4 regions of the Shouchella oshimensis genome follow, and region 2 is predicted to be linked to each of the others. Evidence: riboswitches for the same ligand, from Rfam matches in the RefSeq annotation. Region 2 holds a riboswitch; each other region holds the start of a gene.
The links. A riboswitch is a leader RNA that binds a small molecule or an ion and turns the genes downstream of it on or off. The one in region 2 is predicted to bind S-adenosylmethionine.
Positions count from the first base shown of each region.

Region 1: another riboswitch for S-adenosylmethionine. It lies ahead of NDM98_RS01465 (methionine biosynthesis PLP-dependent protein); the one in region 2 lies ahead of metE (5-methyltetrahydropteroyltriglutamate--homocysteine S-methyltransferase).
Region 3: another riboswitch for S-adenosylmethionine. It lies ahead of NDM98_RS08485 (methionine ABC transporter ATP-binding protein); the one in region 2 lies ahead of metE (5-methyltetrahydropteroyltriglutamate--homocysteine S-methyltransferase).
Region 4: another riboswitch for S-adenosylmethionine. It lies ahead of NDM98_RS18655 (methionine ABC transporter ATP-binding protein); the one in region 2 lies ahead of metE (5-methyltetrahydropteroyltriglutamate--homocysteine S-methyltransferase).

Region 1 is NZ_JAMQJY010000001.1:243,894-248,821, reverse strand. It holds partial or broken gene NDM98_RS01470 (bifunctional homocysteine S-methyltransferase/methylenetetrahydrofolate reductase) at 1-958, opposite strand, end outside; partial or broken gene NDM98_RS01465 (methionine biosynthesis PLP-dependent protein) at 993-2,097, opposite strand; SAM riboswitch class I at 2,182-2,285, opposite strand; gene NDM98_RS01460 (hypothetical protein) at 2,354-2,518, opposite strand; gene NDM98_RS01455 (PrsW family glutamic-type intramembrane protease) at 2,522-2,983, opposite strand; gene NDM98_RS01450 (hypothetical protein) at 3,053-3,193, opposite strand; gene NDM98_RS01445 (asparaginase) at 3,339-4,298, opposite strand; gene NDM98_RS01440 (YpdA family putative bacillithiol disulfide reductase) at 4,295-4,928, opposite strand, start outside.
Region 2 is NZ_JAMQJY010000002.1:220,860-225,787, reverse strand. It holds gene NDM98_RS15570 (flavodoxin family protein) at 1-286, shown strand, start outside; partial or broken gene NDM98_RS15565 (SLC13 family permease) at 353-1,820, opposite strand; SAM riboswitch class I at 1,985-2,093, shown strand; gene metE (5-methyltetrahydropteroyltriglutamate--homocysteine S-methyltransferase) at 2,232-4,523, shown strand; gene NDM98_RS15555 (DUF3298 and DUF4163 domain-containing protein) at 4,602-4,928, shown strand, end outside.
Region 3 is NZ_JAMQJY010000001.1:1,579,342-1,584,269, forward strand. It holds gene NDM98_RS08475 (MetQ/NlpA family ABC transporter substrate-binding protein) at 1-345, opposite strand, end outside; gene NDM98_RS08480 (methionine ABC transporter permease) at 367-1,035, opposite strand; gene NDM98_RS08485 (methionine ABC transporter ATP-binding protein) at 1,028-2,053, opposite strand; SAM riboswitch class I at 2,132-2,248, opposite strand; gene NDM98_RS23935 (MFS transporter) at 2,315-3,133, opposite strand; gene NDM98_RS23940 (MFS transporter) at 3,084-3,593, opposite strand; gene gcvH (glycine cleavage system protein GcvH) at 3,733-4,122, opposite strand; gene NDM98_RS08500 (arsenate reductase family protein) at 4,194-4,550, opposite strand; gene NDM98_RS08505 (hypothetical protein) at 4,704-4,928, shown strand, end outside.
Region 4 is NZ_JAMQJY010000003.1:243,937-248,864, forward strand. It holds gene NDM98_RS18645 (MetQ/NlpA family ABC transporter substrate-binding protein) at 1-503, opposite strand, end outside; gene NDM98_RS18650 (methionine ABC transporter permease) at 651-1,250, opposite strand; gene NDM98_RS18655 (methionine ABC transporter ATP-binding protein) at 1,324-2,352, opposite strand; SAM riboswitch class I at 2,512-2,614, opposite strand; gene NDM98_RS18660 (YecA family protein) at 2,675-4,795, opposite strand.

The DNA of each region.
Region 1 (4,928 bases), on a different contig from region 2:
GCTTCTTCACTATATCTGGCAGTTTTTTTTCCGTACTCACTGGATTAGATTTAGGAATTGGCTGACGTAATGAGATCTTTATCTTTTTTTCAAGAACAGGGTTTCTCGATCTTGCTGCTTCTGAAATGGCCCTTATATGCTCTGGCGTTGTTCCACAGCAACCGCCAATTAAACGAACTCCTTGATCAATAAATCGACTTGTCATATTGGCGAAATAGTCTGGATTCGATGAATAAAAAAAGCGACCATCCCGGTAATCGGGTAAACTAGCATTTGGATATACCGCTAAATAATTTTGACTCGGAATCGGTATTTCTTCAAATGAGCGTAACATATGGGCTTGACCCATCCGACAATTTAAACCGACAATATCAGCTCCAACCTCTGTTAAACGAGAGAATGCATCCGCAGCTATGATGCCGCCACTCATCACTCCAATGTCACCTAAACTAACGTTTACTATGACTGGAAGGGAGCTGTGTTTTTTGGCGATTTCCGTAACCAGTAACGCTTCTTCTAAATCATAAAAGGTTTCAAATAAAAGCCCATCCACACCTTCATCTAACAACACTAAAATCTGTTCCGTTAGTGCTTCTTCTATTTCATCTAATGTTGATTCTTCCATTTGGAAGCGTCGAATGCCTCCAACTGTGCCTACTACAAATGCTTTTTGTTCTACAGCCTGTTTTGCTAAGGCAACTGCTCGTCGGTTAATTTCAGCCGTTTTATCTTCTAAACCATATTTACTTAGTTTTAATCGATTGGCAGCATACGTATTGGTTTGTATAACTTCTGCACCAGCATTGAGATATTCCTTGTGAATAGAGACAATGACTTCTGGTTGACTGATATTAATTTCTTCAAAGCATTGCTGCTCGATACCTCGTTCATATAGAAGCGTACCCATAGCCCCGTCTCCAACTAATATGTCATTTTTTAAACGCTCTAATAAATCCACATGTATCTCCCCCCGCTTTATTGTTGGCTCGCACCTACTTAACAGCTGAAAAGGCTTGCTTCAAATCATCGATTAGATCTTGACATCGCTCAATTCCAACTGAAAAGCGAAGTAATCGATTATCTACTCCATTAGCAATGCGGATCTCTTCTGGAATATCTGCATGTGTTTGTGTAGCTTGGATAAGTCATTAAGCTTTCTACCCCACCTAAACTTTCTGCAAAAGAAATTAATTTGAGATTTTGAAGGATTGGATTAATCCATGTTTCATCACCCACTCTAAATGAGATCATTCCTCCTCTTCCTGGATAAAGAACCTCTTCTACTTCAGATGATTCTTCTAAAAAACGAACAATTTCCTGAGCGTTTTGTTCATGTTTTTCCATGCGTAGTGCCAATGTTTTCATACCTCTTACAACTAACCATGAATCAAACGCTGAAAGGGTAGCTCCAATTCCGTTGTGAAAATAACCAATTCTTTCAGATAACTCCTGGCCTTTTGAAACAATTAAGCCCGCAATAACGTCATTATGACCACTTATGTACTTAGATGCGCTATGAATGACGATATCCGCTCCTAAAGCAATCGGCTGCTGAATAATTGGTGTGTAAAACGTATTATCCACGATTAAAAGCAATTGGTGTTTTTTTGCAATCTCTGCAAGTTCTGAAATAGACGCTTCTTGCATCAAAGGGTTTGTTGGTGTTTCAATAAATAATGCTTTTGTTGCTTGTGTAATCGCTGCCTCAAACTCGACTAGATCACGAGGATCTGAATAGTGGAATGTTAATCCCCAATGATTCCATCCTTCTTCAAATAATCGATACGTTCCACCATAAAGATCTTTCGAAGCAAGGATTTCATCTCCGTTTTTAAACAGTGAAAGGACTGTTTGTACTGCAGCCATTCCTGAGCTGCATGCAAATCCTCTATCTCCAAGTTCTAGTTCAGCAATAGCATTTTCTAATACTTCTCTAGTCGGATTCCCTGTTCTCGCATAATCATATCCCGTTGATTCCCCAATACCTGTATGTCGGTAAGCAGTAGAGAAATAGACAGGAGCATTTACCGCACCCGTTCGATTGTCGACACGATTCCCAATTTGAACCAACGTTGTTTCCAGAGCTCTTTTACTCATTTTAATTCCCCCATCACTTTTGTAAAATAAAAAGCACCTTTCTCGTCATAAGAGAAAGGTGCTTATCAATTCCATATAAGCTTCCTCTTATCTTAGCAGCTATAACTGCCGGATTTAGCACCTTGCCGCAATTTGGCTTGGTTGCTGAGACTTCGCAGGGCCTTTCCCTCCATCTCTCTTGATAAGAATACATCATTTAATTTTGAATATTCACTTTAACATACAGGACATTTTATAAAAAGGCAAGACTTTTTTATCATGTCTCTAGAGATGCTTCTATGTTAAGACGATCTTCATTACCACATACACATCGTTTAAATCCTGTCTCATATTCACCATTCTCGTTCAGCCTTCCGCGGAGAATATACTTTTCTTTGCAATCAGGACAGCGAATGACAATCCTATACCGTTCTTCTGACATGGTTTAATTCCTCCTTATACGTGGTGATTGTTGATCTAGCCTCCGAGCGAGTTTAATTTTGTAAATTGCAAACGCCCAAAGCATCAGCATGAAAGGAATTATTCCAAACAAAACATAGTGATCAAATAAAAAAACAATGTAATCATATGAACTATGTAGGACAATCGGTATACCTAGGGACAAGGTTAATAATCTTCTTCTGTTTGTTGGAAGGAGCTTGGCATTTCCCATATAATACCCCATGATTATGCCAAACAATGCATGACTTGATACAGGCATTAATGCTCGACCTACCGCTGTTTCAATACCATGAGCTATTAAATAAAAGATGTTTTCCATCGTCGCAAAGCCAAGTGACAACGACACTCCATACACAATGCCATCATTCCTACGATTAATCGTACCATGCCTGGAAAGCGAAGATATAAAGGATAAACCACTTAAAAAATTCCTCAGTAAATCCATATAAAATAAGAGCTTGCTGCCATTCTTCAGGAAAGACCTTTTCCTCAATAAAAGCATATTGTAAAACCATCACAGGAAAAACAACAATATTCCAATTAAAAACGTTCGAATGATTGTACCATGTAACTTTCGCCGATAATCAGTCTTCAAATAAAAATAGGTTAATAACCCAATTGCAGGTGCTATTGCAGCCGTTAGCAACGAAAACATCTACAACCTGCCTTTCCACAAAGTACAGGTCCGTTGCACACATTGCTTTGCACCCTACTCATTACCGGAACCTGACTTGAACCTGTTCATTACATTCAATAAAACCATTATATTCCTATCTGTTATGCTTTTCAAGAAAAAGGCTTTAGTGTTTAAACCCTAGGTTCACATCAGACTCAGCAGCTAACAGCACCAACGTTTTGATACGTGCTTTTTTACTATCATAATCTGAACCTAAAATAACTCCCTTTTGCTCTAGATCATGTGCACTGCCTTCATATTCGTAAGTTGGGTACACCTTTCCTTCTTCAGCTGATGTCGTCATAACAACTGTTTTTCCTTGAGATATTGATTCATTAAGGACATTCACTAAATGTGGGGGGACTTGTCCACGTCCTACACCTTCAAGCACAACCGCATCTGAATTTTGTAGGATACTCTCAAGAATCCGACTGTGCATCCCAAGATAAATCTTAGCAATTGCCACATCCGGCAGCTTTTTTGTAAGTACGTACGTGTCTCGATGAATTGGTTTTTGATATAAGAAAATTGTATCATTATCAATAATACCTAAATAACCGAATCCAAATGCATTAAAACCCTGAATATTCGAAGCATGTTCTTTTTTGACGTATCTCGCTGCAAAGATCCGTTCATTAAATACAACAACCGTTCCAACTTGCTTCAAGTCATCATGACAAGCAGCATAGACGGCATGTCGCAAATTAATAAAAGCATCACTGCCTAATTGTTCAGGACCGCGCTGTGAGCCAGTCACAATCACTGGACGATCGTCCGTTATCACTAGATCAAGAAAATAAGCCGTCTCTTCTAGCGTATCTGTACCGTGAGTTACAACAACCCCTGAAACATCTTCATCACTAAATGCAAGTTCAACTTCTTTTTTTAATTCCAACCAATCATCTAGCGTAATATGAATACTAGGTTTTTGCAACATAGACCGAACAGTAACATGAATATCACTTGGAAGCTGACATAAATCTGCTAGCTCTTCGCCCGTAAGTTCACCAGCTACTAATTTTCCATCTTCATTCTCAGTACTTGCAATCGTTCCACCAGTTGTAATTAAAATTACCTTTTTCATTCAACCAACCCCTCATGTTCGTTTGCAAGGATATCTACTATTCTTGAGGCTATCCCACTACCGTGCCAACGCCCGTTTTCAATAAAAATCTCATTGGCGTTATTACCAGCAGCAATTACCCCTGCAATAAAAAGCCCATCAATATTTGTTTCAAACGTATCCGGATTATATTCTGGTCTTCCAGTTCCATCATCAACATGTACACCCATGCTTTTAATAAATTGATGATCAGGGTGATATCCGGTCATTGCAAAAACGTAATCTGCTTTTACAGACTTAGATTTTCCCAATACTGTGTAGTTTACGTCTGTGCTCGTTATTTGAGTTACTTCTGCTTGAAATTCTAGAGTGATTTTATTGTTCTTCACGAGAGATACATACTCTGGCAAAATCCACGGTTTTACACTAGCAGAATAATCATCGCCACGATATAGTGCTGTAACGTATGCCCCTGCTTTTTCTAGCTCAAGAGCAGCATCAATGGCAGAGTTCTTCCCACCTATAACAACAACGTTCTGCTTAAAATAAGGATGTGCCTCTTTGAAATAATGATACACATGTGGGAGATCTTCTCCTGGGATATCCATATAATTAGGCGAGTCATAATAGCCAGTAGCAATAATAACAAAA
Region 2 (4,928 bases):
TTTTTTCTATAATAAAGTTGGTGGTGTGGTTGTAACAGGCAACGAGGATGGTGCAAAACATGCAATCGCCTCTGTGGTGTTTGGTCTATCTCATATTGGCTTTACCATGCCTCCAGAGACTGCAACCTATTGGCTAGGAGAAGCTGGTCCTGGACCTTCATTTATTGAAGCAGAAGGACATAAGCATGAGTTCACGATGACACAAGTGAAAAAGATGGTCCATCACTTGCTTTATTTTGCCAAGCTGCATCAGCAAAATGAAATACCAGTACTTGAAGAAGATTAACCAGTAGAGGCACTAAAAAAAAGCCGAACCATTTTCTGGTTCGGCTCTTCATATAGCTAAAATTAATTACAGTCCAAATACAATTGGCATCCAGAAGTATACGGCAAGGGTAATCACAATTACCGAGAATATGTTCAACCAGACGCCAGCTTTGGCCATATCGGCAACATCTAGTACACCCGCACTAAAAACGGCTGTATTAGGAGGTGTTGCAACAGGTAGCATGTAACATGAACCGGCAGATAGGGCAGCGGCTGCCATAAGAACTAATGGATCCATACCAACAGCGATTCCTAAACCTACACAAAGCGGAAGCACAAGATTGGCTACGGCAGTATTAGACAATATTTCTGTAATAGATAATACAATAACGACTAATAACAAAATAATAATGAATGGGGTGAAATTTTCAAGCAATTGTAGCGTGTCGCCAATCCAGTCGTTTAAACCGGAAGCTCCAAAGCTAGATGCAAGGGCTAGTCCACCACCAAAAAGGATTAACACATTCCACGGTAGCTCTTTTAGGTCGCGCCATTCTAATATTCTTTCACCTTTTTTAGTGCTGGGTATAAAGAAAAGGGATACGGCGCCAAAAATAGAGATGGCTCCATCATGCATATTAGCAGCGATGTTTTCTGGGAATACAAGTGATTTGAAAACCCATAAAAACACAGTTATCCCGAAAATTATCGCAACCCAAATTTCATCCCTAGACATCTTCCCAAGACTCTTTTTATCTTCCTTAATGAAATCAATCGTTTGATTCTGACTACCTGAATCAACTTTAAATTTCATTTTTGTCAGATAGAAGTATAGAAAAATCAGAATAAGCAACGCAACTGGTCCTGCAAAGAGTAACCACTCATAAAAAGCAACAGTACGATCAAGCTGCGTTCTCGCAATTTCAGCAAAAATGGCATTTGGTACAGCCGCTACTAAAGTAGCAAGCCCCCCAATTGTTGCGGCATAGGCAACAGCTAGTAATATACTTTTTGAGAAATGACTTAAGCTTTTACCAGTTAGAATTTCTTTTTCTTTTACCTCTGAGATCAACGCGAGAGCAACTGGAAGCATCATTAAAGCGGTTGCAGCGTTTGATACAAATAATGATAAAAATGCTGTTGATATAATAATCCCTAGAATAATCCGTTGACTCTCGGTTCCAATCATATCAATTATGTTTAAGGCAATTCTTCTATGTAGGTTCCATTTTTGCAACGCAATCGCAATAACAAAGCCTCCACCATACATGAATATTGTCGGACTACTGTAAGATGCGGCAATAGTATCAATGTCCGCAGCTCCAACTAATGGAATAACAATTAGTGGAATTAATGATGTAACAGCCATTGGTATGGCTTCAGTAACCCAGAATGTAGCTATTAAAAGAGTAATAGCAAGTACAAATCTAGGTGCATGCTCTAATTGACTGGACGGGATTAAAAAGTATGCCAGGAAATAGCAATGGTCCTAAAATGAGTCCTACTTTAGCCCTTGTGTTATAAGTAGGCTGAGTAGTTTGTTCCTCGCTCATAGGTTCACACCTTTCATAGATTAATAGTAAAGCTATTTGATTTTCCCACAAGTTATAGGATGAATGCAAATAATGACGAATAAGAGCAAACTTTCAAAATTGTTTTGACATAGAGGATTATCTCATGCTAAAGTAGATTCAATTCAACATAACATAGTGAAATGCTCTTATAACGAGAGGCGGAGGGACTGGCCCGATGAAGCTTCAGCAACCATTCAGAAAATGAAAAGGTGCTAAATCCAAGCAAGGTGGAAACACTTTGAAAGATAAGGGGAACGTTTATTGAGATTGTTCAATGCCTCTTTCTTTTAATAGAAGGAGGCATTTTCTATTCCCTTGGAGTGATCTGCTTAGGTGGTTTGTGATTAGAGTTTGTTAAGTTGAGAGACTATATGAGGAGTGAGTGAGAACATGCCAAAGGTAAGAAGTTCAAACATTGGATATCCAAGAATTGGTGAAAAAAGAGAGTGGAAAAAAAGCTTAGAGAACTATTGGGCGAAAAACATCTCTGAAACTGAGCTACTTGATTCTCTTAAAGACATTCGACTTTCTAACATCAAGAAACAAAAAGAGGCAGGGATTGACTTAATTCCAGTAGGTGACTTTAGTCTATATGATCATGTATTAGACACAGCCGTTTCATTTGGACTAGTACCAGATCGTTTTGAATACAACGGCGGCGAAGTAGATGTAGATACGTATTTTGCTATCGCACGTGGTACCGATTCAGCAGTCGCATCTGAAATGACAAAGTGGTACAACACTAACTATCACTATATCGTACCTGAAATTACTTCAGCACCAACATCACTCGTACATAATCGTGTGTTGGATTTATATAAAGAGGCGAAAACTGAGTTAGATATTGATACAAAACCAGTTGTACTTGGACCAGTTAGCTTTGTGAAGCTTTCAAAAAATCAAACAGACCTATCAGAGCAGGAACTGATTCGTTCGTTTATTCCGTTGTATGCACAGCTACTACAAGAACTAGAAGCTGCGGATGCTGCGTGGGTACAAATTGATGAGCCATTTTTAAATGGGCAAGTAACATCTTCTGAATTAGACTTGTTACAAGAGGTATATGCACAGCTTGACGTCGCTGCTCCAAGGCTAAACATTTTACTACAAACGTACTTTGAAGCAGTGGATGATTACGAGGCTATTGTCAACCTACCTGTACAAGGAATAGGTTTAGATTTTGTCCATGATGCTGGCGAATCTCTTAAACAAGTAATTAAATTCGGATTGCCAACTGGTAAAATTTTAGCTGCGGGAATCATTGATGGGCGTAATATTTGGAGAGCTGATTTAAAGGAAGTTAAAGAAATAGTTGATCAGCTTTCTGTAGTCGTTGGAGAGGGCCAATTGATACTCCAACCATCATGTAGCTTACTACATGTCCCAGTTACTGTGAAGCTTGAAGAGGAATTACCTGAAATACTCAAATCAGGAATTTCGTTTGCTGATGAGAAACTTGAAGAGCTAGTGGCTTTAACGAATGTAGCCAATGATACAAGCGACGAGCAGATTTTAGAAGCAAGCGCTGCAGCAGTTAAAGCATTAAATGATTCGTCTAGTCGAAATAATGAAGAGGTTCGTGCGCTACTTGCTGAAGTTGGAGAGTCAGTGCCAACACGTTCAATTGATGCACCAGAACGTCTTCGTCTACAACAAGAAAAGTATCAGCTACCACTTCTACCAACTACAACAATCGGTAGTTTTCCACAAACCAAGGAAGTCCGTCAACAACGCTTGAAGTGGAGAAAAGGCGAGCTTGAATCAGCTGAGTACGAGCAATTTATTCGTGACGAAATTGATAAATGGATTAAGATCCAAGAAGATCTTGATATTGATGTACTAGTTCACGGGGAGTTTGAACGTACGGATATGGTTGAGTTTTTTGGTGAAAAACTTGCAGGCTTCCAATTTACAAAGTTCGGTTGGGTCCAATCCTATGGTTCACGTTGTGTAAAACCACCTGTTATTTATGGTGATGTTGCATTTGTTGAGCCGATGACCGTAAAGGAAACGGCTTATGCACAAAGACAAACAAAACGTCCGGTTAAGGGTATGCTAACAGGACCGGTTACAATTTTTAATTGGTCATTCCCACGTACTGATATTCCTGAAGGTCAAGTTGTCAACCAAATTGCGCTTGCTTTGCGTAAGGAAGTAGAGGAGCTAGAGAAAGAAGGAATTAATCTTATCCAAGTGGATGAACCAACCATTCGTGAGGGGCTTCCGCTAAAAGAAAGTAAATCTCAAGCCTATCTCACACAATCAGTTGATGCTTTCCGTTTATCAACGATTACTGTGCAACCAGAAACACAAATTCACACTCATATGTGCTACTCAGACTTTCAAGCGATCATTGAATCCATTGATGCTTTGGACGCAGACGTTATTTCAATTGAAACGTCCAGAAGTCATGGTGAGCTGATTTCAGCGTTTGAAGACTTTACCTATAATAAAGGCATTGGTCTTGGTGTCTATGATATTCATAGTCCACGTGTGCCAGCACAAGAAGAGATCGATCGTAATATTAGTCGCGCACTATCAGTACTTGATCCAAAATTATTCTGGATTAACCCTGACTGCGGTTTGAAGACTCGTAAGGAAAAAGAAACAGTAGAAGCTCTACAAGTCATGGTTGATGCTGCAAAACAAGCACGAAAGCAACTTGTTACTTCACCTGAATAAGATCATTTTAAGAACCCGCTGCTATCAGTGGGTTCTTTTGCATAGACTTCTATAAAAACTAAAAAAGGAAGTGTATGCATGAACACCTCGATCTTGCCTACTCAAATTGTCACTCGTCATATGTTATCTCCAAGGCTTGATATTTTTTACCCTGAACTAACGGGTTTACCAACCCCACATATTCAGCATGAATTAAACCAAGCGATTAATCAGCAAGTTCATAAAATGATTAAGGATTCTGGTTATTACGAGCCGCCTCAAGATACAACATTAACAGGAGGCTACGAAATCAAAAACAATCAACGGAATATTCTTAGCCTGATGAACCGATTATATTATTATAGCGGCGGCGCTCACGGAATGACGGTACAAGAAACACTAACCATGAATACAGCTAACGGAAAA
Region 3 (4,928 bases), on a different contig from region 2:
AAACTCTTCTGTTTGTTGATCTAGATAAGGCTGATGTTGAAAGAAGTTCGCGTCCACTTCTTCGCCATCTAAAGCAATGTTAGGGATGACATAGTCTTGAGCGACAACAATGTCTAGCTCAATTCCTTCTTCTTCTAATGTACTAGCTGCTTCCTCAAGAATTTCAGCATGAGGTGTGTTTGACGCACTAATCTTAAGGGTTGTTGTTTCCTCTTCAGCAGGTGTGTCCCCGCCTGTAGTACTACCAGTGTCACCGTTGTTGCTGTCTTCATCACCTGATGTCCCGCAAGCTGCTAGTGCTAGTACAAGACCTGCCGTTCCAAGCGTACCTAAGAATTTTTTCATGTCTCTTTCCCCCATCTCTTTTTATCGTTTGTCTGTAATATATGTGAAAAAATCGCCGATCCACTGGACGATAAATACAACCAGTAGAATTACGATTGTTGCCACCAAGGTTACATCGCTATTCCCTCTCTGGAACCCTTCTTGATAAGCAAGTGTTCCAAGACCACCGCCACCTACAATACCAGCCATTGCTGTATAACCAATCATCGCAATTGTAGTGACTGTAATCCCTGAAATAAGTGCAGGTGTTGACTCTGGTAATAACACTTTAAAGATAATTGTTGTAGAAGAAGCTCCCATTGATTGCGCAGCTTCCACAACCCCACGGTCAATTTCACGCAGTGCGATTTCAACCATCCGTGCATAAAATGGAGCAGCCCCTATGATTAACGCAGGCAGTGCTGCAGTTGGACCTAGAAAGGTCCCAACAAGAAATTTGGTTAAAGGAATAATGAGAATTAACAAAATAACAAATGGGATCGATCGTGTAATATTCACATAGGCTGCAATGACCGCATTTACCGGTCTATTCGCCCATAGATTTCCCCTACCAGTTAAATATAACAGTAAACCGAGTAGAATACCAAGAATAAATGTGGCAATTAGTGAAATTCCCGTCATATAGAGAGTTTCAACTGTTGCATCCCACATTCGATCCCAACTAACTTTAGGAAATAGTGTCTCAAGCACGGCGTAACACCTCCGCTTCAACCTCTTTGGTCATAATAAAATCTAATGCTTTTTTCTTTTCCGACTCATCACCTGTGATTTGAATAAATAATGTACCGTAAGATCCACCTCGAACCTTGGTAATTTTCCCGTGAAGAATCGATACATCAATTTGGAAGGTACGGATTAATTCAGAGATCAAAGGACGCTCTGCACTTGTACCAGAAAAAGTGAGCTGAACAACATCTCCTGATCCCGCTTCACTTAGAATCTCCTGGATTGTCTCTTCCGTATCATCCTGCTCTGTAATTTGTTTTAAGAATTCTTTTGTCATCTCTTCTTTAGGCTGACGGAATACATCTAGGACTGGTCCTTTTTCTACGATCTGACCATTATCCATAACCGCTACCTCTGAACAAATTTTACGGATGACATGCATTTCATGTGTAATAAGCACAATGGTAAGGTTTAGTTTTTTATTGATATCAACTAAAAGGTCTAGGATCGACTCAGTTGTTTTAGGGTCCAGAGCAGATGTGGCTTCATCACATAACAACACCTTTGGATTATTGGCTAATGCCCTTGCAATCCCTACCCGTTGCTTTTGTCCACCACTCAGTTGTGAAGGATAGCTTTTGTCACGACCCTCTAGTCCAACTAGCTGAATCAATTCTTTAACTCGCTTGTCTCGTTGCTCACCTTTCACACCAGCAATCTCAAGAGGGAAGGCAATATTGTCATATACAGTGCGCGACCATAATAAATTAAAATGTTGAAAAATCATACCCATTTCCTGGCGTGATTTTCGTAATTCTTTAGTTGTTAATTTAGAAATGTCTCGTCCATCTATTTTGACCTCTCCACTAGTCGGGCGCTCTAACATATTTAGCATGCGAATCAGTGTACTTTTTCCCGCACCACTATATCCGATGATGCCAAAAATCCCGCCTTTTTCAATGGTCAAATCAATTCCATCTACAGCCGTCACTGCTCCACTTTTTAGCTCAAATATTTTTTGTAATCCTTTTAATACAATCACTTTGTAATCCTCACTTTCTATTAAACTATATAGAAAAAAACCTTCCCGCAGATAAGCAGAAGGTTTATATTAATCCCTCTCTCATCTTTCAAAGTGAATCATCACTTTGCTTGGATTTAGCACCTGCAGAACCGAAATCAGTTCCGTGGTTGCCGGGCATCAAAGGGCCAGTCCCTCCGCCACTCTCGATAAGAGTTATTAAATTTTTATGTTAGATTTTATGCTAAGTTGGGAAAATCATAGCATGCTATTGTAGCTTGGTCAATTCTTTTCAACAACTAGTGGTGCTGGAATATCTTTCTGACGTCTTCCAAATACAAAATAGAAATAAATGGACCCGATTAAATACAGACAAGCTGTAATCGAAAAAACAATCGCGTAGCCAGTGTACGAACCATATGCCAACACAATTCCCATTGAGACAGGTCCCATTACTGCCCAACCTAATTGGAAAACCATTTGACCAAGTGAGTTGGCAAGTCCTCTCATAGATGGATCAACCAAACGCATCATCAGGGCAGAATGAATAGGGTTTCCTGCATTCATTAACGCTTGTCTAAACAGGAATCCAATCACTGCTAGCCATAGAATTTCGGTGTAAGCAGATAATAGAAGGAATGGCAGAGAACCAAGCTGTAAAATGACCACTGCCCTTACCTCTCCAAACCGCTTAACAACACTCGGACCGATTAGTAAGGCAACTGCCGTCATCGCCTGTCCTAACGCAAGAATGATACCTACTAAAGAATAACTAATGTCAAAGCGATCCGTGAAATAAAGGTTAAGATACGGGATTACCAAGCCTGATCCAAACCCAATTAAGATGCTAGCAATAGCAAATAGAAGAATTAATTTTAAAGAATCTTTTTTCTCAGCTAATTGCTTAAAGCCTGACAGTCGTCTCGTTTGAATCGTTTGTACCTTTCGTTCTTCTTTGATTTTGAAAAGTGGTAATAACCCAATGCAGACAATGAATACACCTACTAATAATGTAAACCTCACGCTATTAAGCATCGTTATCTGAAACAGGCTATGTAGGGCATCTGTCATCACACCACCCAAGCAAATTTCCGATAACATTTGCCGCCATCATAAATGCTGCATTTAGACTAAATAGATGTACTCTCTCAGATTCCCTTGAATTCTCAGCAAGAAGTGGAATAGCCGTGACTTGAATAAAAGCCATAAAAAATCCTGTGACAAAGGCTCCTATTATCAATAAGTCCTCTGCAATGCCAATGCTTCTTAAAATTAAGCTAAGCATAACCGCCACAGAACCTATGACAATTAACCGCTTTCGACCAAGCCGATCACTTAAGAGTCCAACTGGCAGAAGTGCAATAGCTGTTGCTGTGGCTTGCATTGCGATCACGCGTCCATTCACATCATCCGAAAAACCCAACTCACGAATATAATAATTATAAATTACCATAAAAATGCCCATTCCTACATTAAGCAAAAAAGACGCTATCAGGAATAGACGAATATTTTTGTTATAGCCTTTTAATTTACTCGACCATTCTTTTGCAAATTGAGCCATCTGCCCTCACCTATACCCGTTCTTATTTCGCTACCCTAAGTAATCATATACGAAGTCTGTTAAGATGAGAAGACTTAAGTACAAGAAACACTAAAAAAACCCATCAAGGCAAGTTGCACTTGATGGGTTTAACATTCGATTAATCTTCGCTAATCATTGTGTTGTATTCGTCTGCAGACATAAGCTTCTCAACTTCTGCAGAGTCTTTAGGCTCAACAACAATCATCCAAGCCTTTTCATATGGTGATTCATTAACGAATTCAGGTGAATCATCTAACTCTTCGTTAATTTCAACTACTTTTCCACTAATAGGAGCATACAGCTCAGAAACGGTTTTTACAGACTCAACACTGCCAAACGGCTCGTCCGCTTCAATTTCATCGCCAACCTCTGGTAGTTCAACAAACACGATGTCTCCAAGCTCAGACTGAGCGAAGTCTGTAATACCAATACGGACTTTCTCTCCTTCAGTTTTGACCCACTCGTGTTCCTCTGAATATTTAAGTTCTGCTGGTAATTTGTTGCTCATGTTATAACCCCTCCATCAACTTGTTCGATTCTGCATTCATTATAACCGAACTTCCTCATAAAAAAAACGAGTTAGCTCCAGTTTTGTTCAAATTGTTCTTCCTTAAATCCAAGAGTTACCTTGCTACCATCTGTTGTAATTGGTCTTTTAATAAGCATTCCATCAGATGAAAGTAGTTCCAACATCTCACTTTCACTCATAGAAGCTAACTTATCTTTCAAACCCAATTCACGGTATTTTTGACCACTTGTATTAAAAAATTTCTTAAGCTCGAGCCCACTTTTCTGATACAAATCAGCTAACGTGTCGGCAGAAGGTGGAGATTCAACAATATGTACAGCGTTCACTTCAACGTTTTGTTCCTCTAACCACTTTTTTGCTTTACGACATGTTCCGCATTTTGGATACTGGTAAAACGTTACACTCATTTATGGCACCTCCTTTGAGATTATATCAACTGTTATTATGTCCGATTTTTACGTTCGCTACAATTGATACGCTTTTGATGGATAAAATCAGCCTCTTTTTTTCAAACTAAGAGCGTATGACTTAAATTTAATGTTAAAAAGGAGGCCATTTACATGCAGCAACAACAAGGAACACAAGCAAACCAGCAACAGAACTTCATCTCCGAACCACCTCAAGTCATTTCAACAAAAGATCATCTCTACATCAATGACATGTTATCGTGGAACCTACTTGCTATGAAAAAAGCTTATTTTTACGCGTCGAACTGTCAGGATGCAGAAATAAAAGAAGCCATTAATCAAGCCGGACAAATGCACAAGCGACACTACGAGCGCCTA
Region 4 (4,928 bases), on a different contig from region 2:
CCGTTGTTGATAACCGCTGCATCCACATCCTGCATTAATCTTGGTGCATTAGCAGGTACGACTTCCGTTAGTTTAAGATTTTTAGGGTTATCTTTAATTTGATCCAAGCCACTAGTCACACCAAAGTCATCCTCAAGCTCAATTAGTCCCGCTTCTTGTAAAAGCATTAGGTTACGCGCTTGGTTTGTGACTTCATTTGCAATTAGAATTTCCGCTCCATCTGGGATCTCATCAACGGAGTCATACTTATCTGAATAGACCCCTAGCGGAGCAAGTATTGTCGTTCCAATGGCTTCTAGATCTAAATTATTCTCTTCTCTGAAATTATCAAAGTACGATACCGTTTGGAAGGCATTGGCATCAATATCTCCGTCTGCAAGAGCTTGGTTAGGCTGGACATAATCATTAAAACTGACAATATCAATATTAATGCCTTCTTCTTCAGCAATTCCCGAAATAAAGTCCCACTGGCGTGAATCCGTACCCGAAATACCAATTTTCACATCTACCGGATTATCTTTGCTGAATCCTTCTGTATCTCCACTTGTACTATCATCATTTCCTTGCCCGCATGCTGTTAATGCTAGACACCAAGTCCTGCTACGATTAGTTTAAATGATTGTTTCATGAACTCTCTCCACCTTTTCTTTTTATCTTCTTCTAGAATTTCTTGCGAGTATATTACCAAGCGACTGCAAACCTTGAACCATAACAATTAGCAGCACGACTGTAATCACCATAGTGGCATCGTCAAAACGTTGGTAGCCGTAAGTGATAGCTACATTTCCAATCCCACCAGCTCCGATAGCTCCAGCCATAGCGGTAGCACCAACGAGACCAATTGTTGCGGTTGTAATACTAAGAATTAATGAACCCTTTGCTTCCGGTAGTAGAAAGCGGAAGATAATTTGCGCTTTGGAGGCACCCATTGAATCAGCCGCTTCAATAATGCCAGGCTCCACTTCTAAAAGCGAGTTCTCAATTAACCGTGCAATGTATGGTGCAGCATACACAACAAGTGGTACAACAGCTGCCTCCATGCCAACAGCACTTCCAACAATAAGTCGGGTAAACGGAATAATAGCAACCATCAAGATAATAAATGGAATGGATCGCAAAACATTAATAATGGGATTTAATATATTAAACACCCAGGCACACTCAAGGATATGACCCTTACGTGTAACCACAAGCACAACCCCAAGCAAAATGCCTAAAATGGCTGAAAAAATTAACGATAGGAAAACCATATACAATGTTTCATATAAAGAGGTAAGCAAAATGTCCGTTGAAATATTTGGTCTAATGGACTCGGGTAAACTTTCAAGCATCTAGCTTCACCTCCGATACCAATAGTTCTTTCTCCTTAATAAATCGAAACGCAGATTCAAGTGATCCTGGATCTCCCTGCAACTCCACCGTTAAGCTACCGAAAGGGGTATCCTGGATCTCCGTTATGTTTCCAAACAATACATTAACATCAACATCAAAATTCCTAACAAGCTCAGACAAAAGCGGTTTACCTGATGATTCCCCAATAAATTCGATTTTGTAGATTTTAATTTGTTCAGACCCTTTTTCAAGGATTTTTCGTACACTTGCCGGTATTTGATCTTTAAATACAGATCGAACAAAATTTTTGGTTGTCTGGTGCTGTGGTTTAGAGAAGATATCAAGAACCGTTCCTTCTTCAATAATTCTTCCTTCTTCCATAACCGCAACCCGATCACAAATTTCTCGAATGACACCCATTTCGTGTGTGATGATTAAAATTGTTACGTTAAATTCCTCATTTACACGCTTTAAAAGCTGAAGAATCGAACTGGTCGTTTCCGGGTCTAAAGCAGATGTCGCTTCATCACATAGCAGGACAGCTGGATTAGATGCTAATGCACGGGCAATACCAATCCGTTGCTTTTGACCACCAGAAAGCTGTTCTGGGTAGCTATCTGCTTTATCTGATAGACCTACAAAATCCAGTAATTCTCTTACACGTTTTTTTAATTCTGCTTGTGGAGTTCGCACAAGACGTAAAGGAACTGCCACATTTTCAAACACTGTTTTAGACTGCAGTAAGTTAAAATGCTGAAAAATCATACCGATGTTGCGCTTAGCCTTCTGCAGTTCGCCACCCTTTAACAACGTTAAGCTTTGTCCATTCACAATCACTTCGCCATCTGTTGGTCGTTCTAGCAGATTAACACTGCGAATCAATGTACTTTTACCGGCACCACTAAAGCCAATGACGCCTGATATCTGTCCCTTATCAACTCGGAAGTTTACTTCATCAAGTGCTTTAACTTCTCGTTCTTTTGTTTTAAAAACTTTGCTTACATTTTTAAATTCAATCAATGGTCTACCCGCCTTCCGACTAAATATAACTACACACATAAACATACTTGGTTTTGAAACCGATATCATGCTCCAAACCCTAATTAAAAACTTAATAAAACGAAAAACCCTCCTATTCGTTTGAATAAGAGGGTTGAAATGGTTTAGTAAGTCATTCAGCTCTTATCATCCAGGAATTTAACCTGCAGGAATTAGCACCTTCCGCCGTGGCGGGGTTGCTGAAGCGTCATAGGGCCAGTCCCTCTGCTCCTCTTAATAAGAATATGTTGTTGTGTTAAAACAATAACAGATCACGCTGAATCTGACAAGAACTAATTATTTCCTATAGATAACTTATTGCTTCTTTTGGATACGCATTAAGTAGTTTCTTAAGTATCGGCTGATTGTTGTCATCCTGTGAAATGACTGCCTCTAAAATCAATCCACTATGCACTTGGCTTAGTGCTTTTTTCGGCAAAGTAATCGATATACTCTGCTTACTATCAATCGATTTAACCTCAACTCTATCTTCCTTCACATCTTGAATCTTATATAAACCGCCAACCGCTTCTGGATCAATCTCTTTTTGGAATTGCGGTAGTGAAAAACGCCCTGAATCCGTTGTAAAATTATAGACCTGAACAGCTTCAATTAAGGACGCTTCAAGCTCTGCACAAACAGCTGATGCATCAGTATGAATGGCAGTTCTATGCTTTTGATCCAACCACTTTGTGAACATTTTTATTGTACTTAGAAGATCCTTCACCTGTGTCTGACTGATCACCACATCTTCAAATAAATCAATTAACAGATGTTTTTTCCAAAATTCCTTGGTACAGTCTGACCAATCTTTTACCTTTTGCACTTCTAATGAGTAACGTATATTAAAAAGACTCATTCGGTATTTCCTTACCGTATTTGCGCCTTTTCCATCCGTTTTCTCCTTAAAAAAGCTAAGAATAGGATCGTGGTAAAAGGCATCGATCGAATCTGGACTAAAGCCTAGATCTTCATACGTGTTGATATCTTCTTTTTTGACTGACAAAAACTGATTATCATGATAATAAATTGGCTTTATGCTTGAGTCACGATTCTCTTGACCTGTAACAAATGGAGAAGGTGATAGCCCCGCATCTTTTCTAAATGGATTAATATCAAAAGTAAAGTCGATATCATTATATTTAGCAATCACTTGATCATACAAATTAAATTCAATTTGTTTAAACCAACGATCTGCTTCTTCAAATTGACCATGATCAATTAGTTGATAAATACTATTCTGACCTAGTGCTGGGATAGGTTGATCTAAGTCCATATCCTTAGCACGCTGTGCATAAAGCGGGAAATATTCAGGCGCTTCTCCTGTCATTTGCATCAAGTTATTTGAAAATGCCATTCCACTGCCCAATTTGCCGCTGGTTGATTCTTTAACGTCTCCCACAAATTGAGGATAATCATTTAATAAATCTCGGAATTGTACAGCCTTCTCTTTCTTATAAGTGATGTACTTTAAGCTATCATTAGTAAATTCGAGAGTCGCAACAGCTTCTGCCATTAATACTTCACTCTCTATAATACTATCCTTGTACACTGCCCAGTTTTCCGCTTGAGTTAAATGCTTGTGCTCCTCACGCCAATCATATACAACAAACTCATCCTTATCTCTAAGTAAGGTTGCAAACGACTGAACATCTGTAACAGGCGCTTCAAAAGTAATTAGAGCATTTGACTGTTGATTTTCCAAGTCAGGTCTCTGTTCCTTCTCTAAAAGCGATCCTAAAACTTCAGGGAAATATTGAATCAATACATCTACAACTGCGATATCATGTTCAGTTGCCAGCTGATTCACTTTTTCTACGCTACGGTCAACATGATCCGGCCCTTGAAAGATTCGAATTCCATTAAATAATGGTGTATCTCCAAAAAATTCAACAAGCCCTAGCGTTCCATACCAAGGTCTGAAGGTCGGAAGGTTCTCGGTATCCTTAGCCATTTTAAATGTCTCTTCCGTAAAGACATCAAGGAAAACAACCTGATTATTCTCTTCATTTACAGCTTGAACAATTCTTGGTTTAAGAGTACTCCATTGTTCTGCTAAGTTTTTTTCATCCGCTTGCAGCCTATATGCTTCTTCTTTCAAAAACCAATCAATCCCGGTTAAGCCGTTTTTATGGATTTGAAAGAAATTAAGCCAGAAATTAACGTACCCTTCTTCAATCTGTTCAGGCACAAGCTTTTTAGAGCGCTGATGAAACTCTGATTGTAGCTTTAAAAATTCATTATATGTAATCTGTTTATCCATAAAAGCTTGTAGCTTTTTTGTCAGCTGATGTTTTTGTTGCGCAATACGTTCTTCACGAGCTTGATTGATATCTATTACCTGCTGCTTGTTCATACAGCATTTCTTATATTTTTTTCCGCTGCCACACGGGCACGGTTCATTTCTGCCAGCAATCATTTCCATATTTACACCTCTATTAACCTTTGTCAGCTTATAATGTAACATAGGTTCGAGGGTTTCTGTTGAAAAATACATATTGGTTATTATTAGAAAATCTAAATGGCGCAAAGGATTAAAAGTTGGATCGATTAAAATT